2 regions of the Methylorubrum extorquens genome follow, and region 1 is predicted to be linked to the other one. Evidence: predicted binding sites of a transcription regulator. Region 1 holds the regulator's gene; the other holds the start of a gene.
What was found. The regulator PhoB, encoded in region 1, activates phosphate uptake and scavenging genes when phosphate is short. The targets are predictions, from matches to a motif close to TGTCATNNANCTGTCAT.
Positions count from the first base shown of each region.

Region 2: the regulator PhoB is predicted to act here: its motif matches at 1,767-1,783, upstream of J2W78_RS19720 (UDP-2,3-diacylglucosamine diphosphatase).

Region 1 is NZ_JALJXF010000001.1:969,822-974,598, reverse strand. It holds gene pstA (phosphate ABC transporter permease PstA) at 1-506, shown strand, start outside; gene pstB (phosphate ABC transporter ATP-binding protein PstB) at 548-1,363, shown strand; gene phoU (phosphate signaling complex protein PhoU) at 1,495-2,208, shown strand; gene phoB (phosphate regulon transcriptional regulator PhoB) at 2,288-2,992, shown strand; gene J2W78_RS04650 (GcrA family cell cycle regulator) at 3,101-3,640, opposite strand; gene J2W78_RS04645 (cell envelope integrity EipB family protein) at 4,164-4,777, shown strand, end outside.
Region 2 is NZ_JALJXF010000001.1:4,219,300-4,224,076, reverse strand. It holds gene J2W78_RS19725 (glycosyltransferase family 4 protein) at 1-870, opposite strand, end outside; gene J2W78_RS19720 (UDP-2,3-diacylglucosamine diphosphatase) at 896-1,708, opposite strand; gene J2W78_RS19715 (aminotransferase class V-fold PLP-dependent enzyme) at 2,362-3,570, shown strand; gene J2W78_RS19710 (D-2-hydroxyacid dehydrogenase) at 3,734-4,678, shown strand.

The sequences.
Region 1 (4,777 bases):
CCGCACCCTCGATCCTGATCGGCCTGTTCGTCTACACGCTGATGGTGCGGCCGATGGGGACCTATTCCGGCTGGGCCGGAGCGGTGGCGCTCGCCATCATCGCCACCCCCGTGATCGTGCGCACGACCGAGGACATGCTGCGCCTCGTGCCGAGCCAGATGCGCGAGGCCGGCGCCGCCCTCGGCGCGCCGCGTTCCCTCGTCATCCGCGCGATCACCTGGCGTGCGGCGAGTGCGGGTGTCGTCACCGGCATCATCCTGGCGCTCGCCCGCATCGCCGGCGAGACCGCGCCGCTGCTGTTCACGGCACTCAACAACAACAGCTGGTTCAACGCGAACCTGCTCGGCGGCGTGCCCAACCTGCCGGTCATGATCTACCAGTTCGCGCTGTCGCCCTATCCGAACTGGCAGAGCCTGGCCTGGGCGGGCGCCCTCCTCATCACCGTCACCATCCTGGCCCTGTCGGTGGTGGCCCGCCTTGTGATCAAGGACCAGCGGGCGCGCTGAGGCCGCCCCACGGACAGACCTCCCACCTGCGAGACAATCCGATGAGCGCCTCCCCCGCGATCCGCAGCCAGTTCGAAGGCCGAAGCCCGGCCGACGTCAAGGCGCCGGTGCGCATCGCCTGCAAGGACCTCAACTTCTACTATGGCAGCTTCCACGGCCTGAAGGACATCAACCTTGATTTCCGCGACCGGCAGGTGACGGCGCTGATTGGCCCCTCGGGCTGCGGAAAGTCCACGCTGCTGCGCACCTTCAACCGCATCTACAGCCTCTATCCGGAGCAGCGCGCGGAAGGTGAGATCCTGCTGGATGGCCAGAACGTTCTGGACCCGAAGATCGACCTGAACGAACTGCGCTCGCGAGTCGGCATGGTGTTTCAGAAGCCGACCCCCTTCCCGATGTCGATCTACGACAACGTCGCCTTCGGCCTGCGCCTCTACGAGAAGCTTCCTAAGGCCGAGCTCGACGTGCGCGTAGAGGAATCCCTGCGCAAGGCCGCGTTGTGGGACGAGGTCAAGGACAAGCTCAAGCAGTCCGGCACCGGCCTCTCCGGCGGTCAGCAGCAGCGCCTCTGCATCGCCCGCACCGTGGCGCAGCGCCCCGAGGTGATCCTGTTCGACGAGCCGACCTCGGCGCTCGACCCGATCTCCACCGGCCGCATCGAGGAGCTGATCGAGCAGTTGCGGACCGAGTTCACGATCGTCATCGTGACCCACAACATGCAGCAGGCCGCCCGCATCTCGCAGTTCACGGCGTTCATGTATCTCGGCGAGCTGATCGAGTTCGACGCGACCACGAAGATCTTCATGAACCCGGCCAAGCGGCAGACCCAGGACTACATCACCGGCCGCTTCGGCTGAGATCGACCGCGACTGCAAGGCAGTCGCGGCCCCCCTGCGCCCTCTTTGAGACGCGCCCTCTTCCGCCGGACCCGTGTCCATCGCAGTTTGAGTGCGCCCTCGTCCGACCGCCTGATCGGGAAATTCGCGACATGGCCGACCATATCGTCTCCTCCTACGACACCGACCTCGAGAACCTGCGCCGCTCGATCGCCGAGATGGGCGGCGTGGCCGAGAAGATGATGACGGATGCCACCGACGCGCTGGTGCGCCGGGATACCACCCTCGCCCAGGCGGTGATCGTCGCCGACAAGCGCCTCGACCTGCTGCAGCGGGAGATCGAGGAGCGCTCGGTTCTCCTCATCGCCCGGCGCCAGCCGCTGGCCATCGACCTGCGCGAGACGATCTCCGGTATCCGCGTCTCGGGCGACCTCGAGCGGATCGGCGATCTGGCCAAGAACATCGCCAAGCGCGTCGTGGCGATCAGCGATCAGGCCCAGCCGCAGAAGATCGTGCTCGGCGTCCAGCACATGAGCGACCTCGTGCAGGAGCAGCTCAAGGACGTGCTCGATGCCTATGCCAGCCGCGACGTGACCGCTGCCCACGAGGTTTGGGAGCGGGACAGCGCCATCGACGCGCTCTACAATTCGCTGTTCCGGGAACTCCTGACCTACATGATGGAGGATCCGCGCAACATCTCGTTCTGTACGCACCTATTGTTCTGCGCCAAGAACGTCGAGCGGATCGGCGATCACACCACCAACGTCGCCGAAACCATTGAATACCTCGTCACCGGTGAGACGCCGACGGCCGAGCGGCCCAAGAACGACGCTTCGAACTACGCGACGATTACGCCGGGCGCCTAAGGGTTAGGCGGAGCGGCGATCAAGAGACGCCTCCGGCTCCTCTCACGAGGGCCGGGCGTGACGGATGGAAAGACGGGCGATGACGAGTGCGCACATTCTGATCGTCGAGGACGAGGAATCCCTGACGACCCTGCTGCGCTACAATCTCGAAGCGGAGGGTTTCCAAGTCGATGTCGCGGTCCGCGGCGACGAGGCCGACCTTCGCCTGCATGAGACGACGCCCGACCTCGTCCTCCTCGACTGGATGGTGCCGGGCCTCTCGGGGATCGAGCTGTGCCGGCGGATCCGTGCCCGCCGCGAAACGGAGCGCCTGCCGGTCATCATGCTGACCGCCCGCGGCGAGGAGACCGACCGGGTGCGCGGCCTCTCGACCGGCGCCGACGACTACGTCGTCAAGCCGTTCTCCGTGCCGGAACTGCTCGCCCGCGTCCGTGCGCTCCTGCGCCGTGCCAAGCCCACCCACGTCTCCGACATGCTCGTGGCCGGCGACATCGAGCTCGACCGCGTCAGCCACCGCATCCGCCGGCAGGGCCGCGAGATCCATCTCGGTCCGACCGAGTTCAAGCTGCTCGAATACCTGATGCAGAGCCCGGGCCGGGTCTTCTCGCGGGAGCAGCTGCTCGACGGCGTGTGGGGCCACGATGTCTACATCGACGAGCGCACGGTCGATGTTCATGTCGGCCGCCTGCGCAAGGCGATCAACCGCCCGCGCCAGAGCGACCCGATCCGCACCGTGCGCGGCTCCGGATACTCGTTCGACGAGATGTTCGCCGGAGCGGAGTGATACGGCCTCCGGCCGGTCATTTCGCGGTTCCGCACCTCTCCGTCACCGCAAGGCGAAGCCGAGGCGATTCAGGGCACGACCCCTGCAGATCGTGCCCGGCCGGAGCCTTTAGCGGAAGCCGGCGACGCGGCGGTCGCGCTTACGCTCGGCGGCCGGCTGATAGGCGATCTGCGCGTGCTGGGTGCAGTAGGGCAGGCCCGTGATCGCGCGGCCGCCGCAGAAGCGGAAGTCCGGCGAGGTCGGGTCGCCCATCGGCCAGCGGCACATCGACTCGCGCAGGTCCATGATGGTGACCCGCTCGGAGACCGCCAGAGCCACCGGCTCCGGGGCGGGCTTTTTCGGCAGCGGAAAGTCCGGTGCCGGTCTGTGCGCGACGATCGCGGGCGGCTCCGGCAGCGTCGGCTCCTCGACCACCACGGCCTGCATCTCGACCTCGGCGGCCAGCTCGTCCCGGCGCCGACCCTGAGACGACGAACCCATCGGCTTGACGCGGCCGGAGAGTCCGAGGCGATGCACCTTGCCGATGACCGCGTTGCGCGAGACGCCGCCGATCTGGAGGGCGATCTGGCTGGCGCTCAAGCCGTCGTCCCATAGGCGACGAAGCAGCTCCACGCGCTCATCCGTCCAGCTCGGGACCGCTTCCGTCATTGTCCCCTCCACGTCGAAACATCCTTGAACGCAAAGACCGACCGACAGCGCGGCTCTGCTGCCACGCATGGCGACAGCAGGCATGGCCAGGGGCCGCAATCCGGCCCTGCACATGTCGGTTAACAGACGCCAAAGATGCCGTTGGCGACGCTGTGGAGACTACAGGACAGCTCGGCCGCGGAGCAAGGGTCCGTGCGTCTCGCGGTCCGGTTTCCCCCGGCAATCCGGCTCCCATGACGCCGGTCCGGATCGGTTCCGGCGGCGGGGCGAGCGAATCCTCCGCTAGTCGTTAACGCATTGCGTAAACTTGATCTTTTTCGAGCAAGCGGATCAAGCCATGTCCGATTGGCCGAGGGGGCGGGCGGTTGCGCGGACGGCCGGCATATTCGCGGTCGCGTCGGGAGCGCGATCGAAAAAGATTGTCCGGGCGGTCGGGATGACTATGTGACGGACGTCGTCCGCCGGCCTGCCGCCTGTGGACAACCGTCCTCGATCGGATCTCGATCGGATTTTGGGAGATCGCATGCGACTGCGCCTCGCGCCGGCCCTTTTCCTCCTTGCCGCGATGCCGGGAAGCGCGATGGCCGCGGGGCCGGCCGCGCCGGTTCCGAACGAGGCGGCGATCCGGTTGACCAATCACCGCGCGGTCTACGACCTGTCGCTGGCGCGCTCCGAGGGAACGCGGGCGGTCGAGGGCGTGCGCGGGCGCATCGTCATCGATTTCTCGGGTGACGCCTGCCGCGGCTACACCATGCAGACGCGCCAAGTGACGATGCTCAATTCCGGCGAGTCCGGCGACCGCACCTCGGACCTGCGCAGCACCACCTTCGAGAACGGCGACGGCAAGAGTTTCCGCTTCCGCACCACGACCATCCTCAACAATGCGCCCTCCCCGGCTGTCGATGGGACGGCGGAGGCGGCCGAGGCGCTCAAGGTGAAGCTCAAGGAGCCAAAGCGCGACGGGTTCCAGGCCGAGGGCGCCGTCCTGTTTCCGATCCACCACATGATCCGCCTGATCGAGGCGGCCAAGGCGGGCGAGACGACGGTCTCGGCCAAGGTGTTCGACGGCTCGGATGACGGGCGCAAGGTCTACGACACGTTGGGCATCATCGGCCGCCCGAGCGCCGCACCCGCCGC
Region 2 (4,777 bases), 3.2 Mb from region 1:
GCCGGTGCCACCGATCACGTCAAGGGGCCCGGTCACGGGATAGGCCGCCACCGGCAGGCCCGAGGCGAGCGCTTCTAGCAGGACGATGCCGAAGGTGTCGGTCAGGCTCGGAAACACGAAGGCGTCGGCGCTGGCATAGACCCGCGCCAGCGCCTCGCCGGTGAGCGCACCGAGGAAATGCGAGTCCGGCGCCAGCGCCTCGAGCCGCGCCCGATCCGGCCCGTCGCCGACCACGACCTTTGAGCCCGGCAGGTCGAGGCTGAGGAAGGCGGCGAGGTTCTTCTCGACCGCGAGCCGGCCGACCGAGAGGAAGATCGGCCGCGGCAGATCGCGCAACGGGCCGGCTTCTGTCTCTTCATCGCGGGGGCGAAAAAGGTCGGTATCGACGCCGCGGGTCCAGCGCATCAGGTGGGTGAAGCCGCGCCCGGCCAGTTCCCGTTCGAGAGAGGGCGTGCTGACCATGGTGCCGCTCGCCGCGGCGTGGAAGCGGCGCAGCCACGCATAGCTCCAGGCCTCCGGCACGGGGGCGCGGGCGGCGAGGTATTCGGGAAAGCGGGTGTGGTAGCTCGTGGTGAAAGCCTGCCCCCGTGACAGGCAGGCGGCGCGCACCGCGTGGCCGATCGGCCCTTCGGTGGCGATGTGCACATGGGTCGGCGCGAGCCGCTTCCAGCGCGACAGCACCCGGCCGCGGGTGACCAGCGAGAGCCGGATCTCGCGGTAGCCCGGCATCGGCAGGGAGGGGAAGTCGGCCGGCGTCAGCATCAGCGCCTCGACGCCGAGGCCGGCGGCGGCCTCGGCCATGCGCTCCACGGAGCGCACCACGCCGTTGACCTGCGGGTGCCACGCATCGGTGGCGAGCAGCAGCCTCATGCGGGTCTCGTGTGTGGGGGAAAGGTCAGGCGACGGCGCGTCGGATTTCGGGCTCGAAGCTCTCCGCCGCACGGCGCTCGCGCAGCAGGGTCGGGTAGTGCAGCACCTCCATGCGGCCGTCGTAATGCTCGACGATGCCGGTGCAGGATTCCACCCAATCGCCGGTGTTGAGGTAGGTCAGCCCCTCGACCTCGCGGTGGGCCGCGTGGTGGATGTGGCCGCAGATCACCCCGTCCGCGCCCTGGCGCCGGGCTTCCGTGGCGAGGAAGGTCTCGAACTGGCCGATGAAGTTGACTGCGTTCTTCACCTTGAGCTTCGCCCAGGCCGAGAGCGACCAGTAGGCGAGGCCGAGGCGACGCCGCACCCGGTTGACCACGGTGTTGACCGCGAGCGCCGAGGTGTAGGCCCAGTCGCCCAGATGCGCGAGCCACTTGGAGTGGCGCACCACCATGTCGAACTGGTCGCCGTGGATGACGAGGTAGCGCTTGCCGTCGGCCGCGACGTGGACCCGGCTGTCGGCGATCTCGATGCCGCCGAAGGTCATGCCGATATAGTCGCGCAGGAACTCGTCGTGGTTGCCCGGCACGTAGACGACATGGGCGCCTTTCCGCACCTTGCGCAGCAGCTTCTGCACCACGTCGTTATGCGCCTGCGGCCAGTACCAGCCCGAGCGGAGCTGCCAACCGTCGACGATGTCGCCGACGAGGTAGATCGTGTCGGCATCGACGTCGCGCAGGAAGTCGAGCAGCAGGGCCGCCTGGCAGCCCTTGGTGCCGAGATGCAGATCGGACAGGAAGAGCGTCCGAACGCGGATGGTCGATTCCGGATCTTGGGACACGGGCGCCTCCGGCTCCTCACAACCGCATCGCGATGCGGGAGAGCCAAATCGCATTCCGATCTCAGTTTGATGACGGCGGGGTGCATCAACCTGCCCCGCTTCCGCGCTCCGGCCGGCCTTTCCCGGTTTCGGGCATCGCGCCCGCCCACGGCGTGCCGCAGACCCCGCCCGCGGCCGGCGCATACGAAAATCTTTTTGTTTTTCAGTTCAGTTTTTTCCGTTTTCCATTCCCCGGCGGGGGAGGCATAACGGCAGCCAAGGTCATCCGCCGTGCGTGCCTCGTGCATGCGCGGCAGCACCCGGCAGAGGTGTGGGAATGGCCGCGACGGATGGGAGCGCTGGACACGCAGCAGGAGCGCGCTTGAATGCGGCGCTGGGCTGACGCATCGAGGGTTCTGTCCTTTGGAGGCGACCGGCGCGGCTGCACGCGCCGCGACGCGGGCGGCACGACGGCCGCTTCGCCGCTCCGGGACGGTCAACGATCCGACATCGCAGTGGTACGGTCCCGGCCGGCGGAAGGCATCTTTGCGCGCGGCCTTGCGGCGGGACTGAACGACGTTTCGCGGCGGGCTTGCGCCCGCCATCAGGATCGGGCGGGATCGCGGCCGCGAAGGGCCGCTCTGCCCAGAACGACTTAATTGGAGGAAATTCTCATGGCGGCAACGAGACGTCCGGGACGCAACCACCTGTTCGTTCCCGGCCCGACCAACATCCCGGACCGGGTGATGCGCGCCATGTCGGTGCAGTCCGAGGATCACCGCTCGGTCGATTTCCCGTCGCTGACGAAGCCGCTGTTCGAGGACACCAAGAAGGTGTTCGGCTCGACCGAAGGCACGATCTTCCTGTTCCCGGCCTCCGGCACGGGCATCTGGGAATCGGCGCTGAGCAACACGCTCGCCCGCGGCGACAAGGTGCTGGCCGCCCGCTTCGGTCAGTTCAGCCACCTCTGGATCGACATGGCCCAGCGCCTCGGCCTGGACGTGATCGTCCAGGAAGAGGAGTGGGGCACCGGCGCCAAGCCCGAGAAGATCGAGGAGGCCCTGCGCGCCGACAAGAACCATGAGATCAAGGCCGTCATGGTGGTCCATAACGAGACCGCGACCGGCGTGACCTCCAACATCGGCGCCGTGCGCAAGGCGATCGACGCCGCCGGCCACCCGGCCCTGCTGTTCGTGGACGGCGTGTCGTCCATCGGCTCGCTGCCCTTCAAGGCCGACGAGTGGAAGGTCGATTGCGCCATCGCCGGCTCCCAGAAGGGCCTGATGCTACCCGCCGGCCTCGGCGTGCTCTGCGTCAGCCAGAAGGCGCTCAAGGCTGCCGAGGGCCAGTCCGGCCGCAACGACCGGCTCGCCCGCGTCTACTTCGACTGGGAAGACCAGAAGAAGCAGAACCCGACCGGCTACTTCCCCTACACCCCGCCGCTGCCGCTCCTCTACGGCCTGCGCGAGGCGCTCGCCTGCCTGTTCGAGGAAGGCCTGGAGAACGTCTACCACCGCCACGCCGTGCTCGGTGAGGCGACCCGCCAAGCCGTCGCGGCCTGGGGCTTGAAGACCTGCGCCAAGTCGCCGGAGTGGAACTCCGACACCGTCACTGCCATCCTGGCGCCCGAAGGTGTGGATGCGGCCAAGATCATCAAGCACGCCTATGTGCGCTACAACCTCGCCCTCGGCGCCGGCCTGTCCCAGGTCGCGGGCAAGGTGTTCCGCATCGGCCACGTCGGTGACCTGAACGAACTCTCGCTGCTCGGCGCGATCGCCGGTGCCGAGATGTCGCTCATCGACAACGGCGTGAACGTGACCCCCGGTTCGGGTGTCGCCGCCGCCTCCAGCTACCTGCGCGAGAACCCCCTCGCCAAGGCCTGAATTTTGGTGAGCGGCGCCGGTTCCAACGGCGCCGCTTCCGCCAAGTAGAGAAGGGCGCCCCGCGGACGATCCGGCTTGCCGGACCTTGCGCGGGAGACGCTTCGAGACAGTGAGGAAACGGGGCCGGCGTTACGCCCGCCGGTCGATCCGGAAGGGGTCCAGAATGACAAAGAAAGTCGTCTTCCTCGATCGCGAGTCGCTCGACGCGACCGTGCGCGAATTCAACTTCCCGCACGAGTACAAGGAATACGAGTCGACCTGGACGCCGGAGGAGATCGTCGAGCGCCTTCAGGGCGCCGAGATCGCGCTCATCAACAAGGTGCCGATGCGCGCCGACACGCTGAAGCAGCTTCCCGACCTGAAGCTGATCGCGGTGGCCGCCACGGGCACGGACGTCGTCGACAAGGCTGCTGCCAAGGCGCAGGGCATCACCGTCGTCAACATCCGCAACTACGCCTTCAACACCGTGCCCGAGCACGTGGTCGGGCTGATGTTCGCCCTGCGCCGGGCGATCGTCCCCTACGCGAATTCCGTGCGCCGGGGGGATTGGAACAAGTCGAAGCAGTTCTGCTACTTCGATTACCCGATCTACGACATCGCCGGCTCGACGCTCGGCATCATCGGCTACGGCGCGCTCGGCAAGTCGATCGCCAAGCGGGCGGAAGCCCTCGGCATGAAGGTGCTGGCCTTCGACGTGTTCCCCCAGGATGGGCTCGTGGATCTCGATACGATCCTGACCCAGTCCGACGTCATCACGCTGCACGTGCCGCTGACCCCCGACACCAAGAACATGATCGGGGCCGAGCAGCTCAAGAAGATGAAGAAGTCCGCGATCCTCATCAACACCGCCCGCGGCGGGCTGGTGGACGAGGCGGCCCTGCTCCAGGCGCTCAAGGACGGCACCATCGGCGGCGCCGGCTTCGACGTGGTGGCCCAGGAGCCGCCGAAGGACGGCAACATCCTGTGCGACGCCGACCTGCCGAACCTGATCGTCACGCCCCACGTGGCCTGGGCGAGCAAGGAGGCGATGCAGATCCTCGCCGACCAGCTCGTGGACAACGTCGAGGCCTACGTCGCGGGCAAGCCGCAGAACGTCGTAGAGGCGTGAGTGGCTGCGGCGCCAAACGGGGCCGCGCTATGAGAAACATCTCAGGGGCGAGGACGATCGGGGCCGGATGGCCCTGGGCTTATCCTCCCTACGGACGTG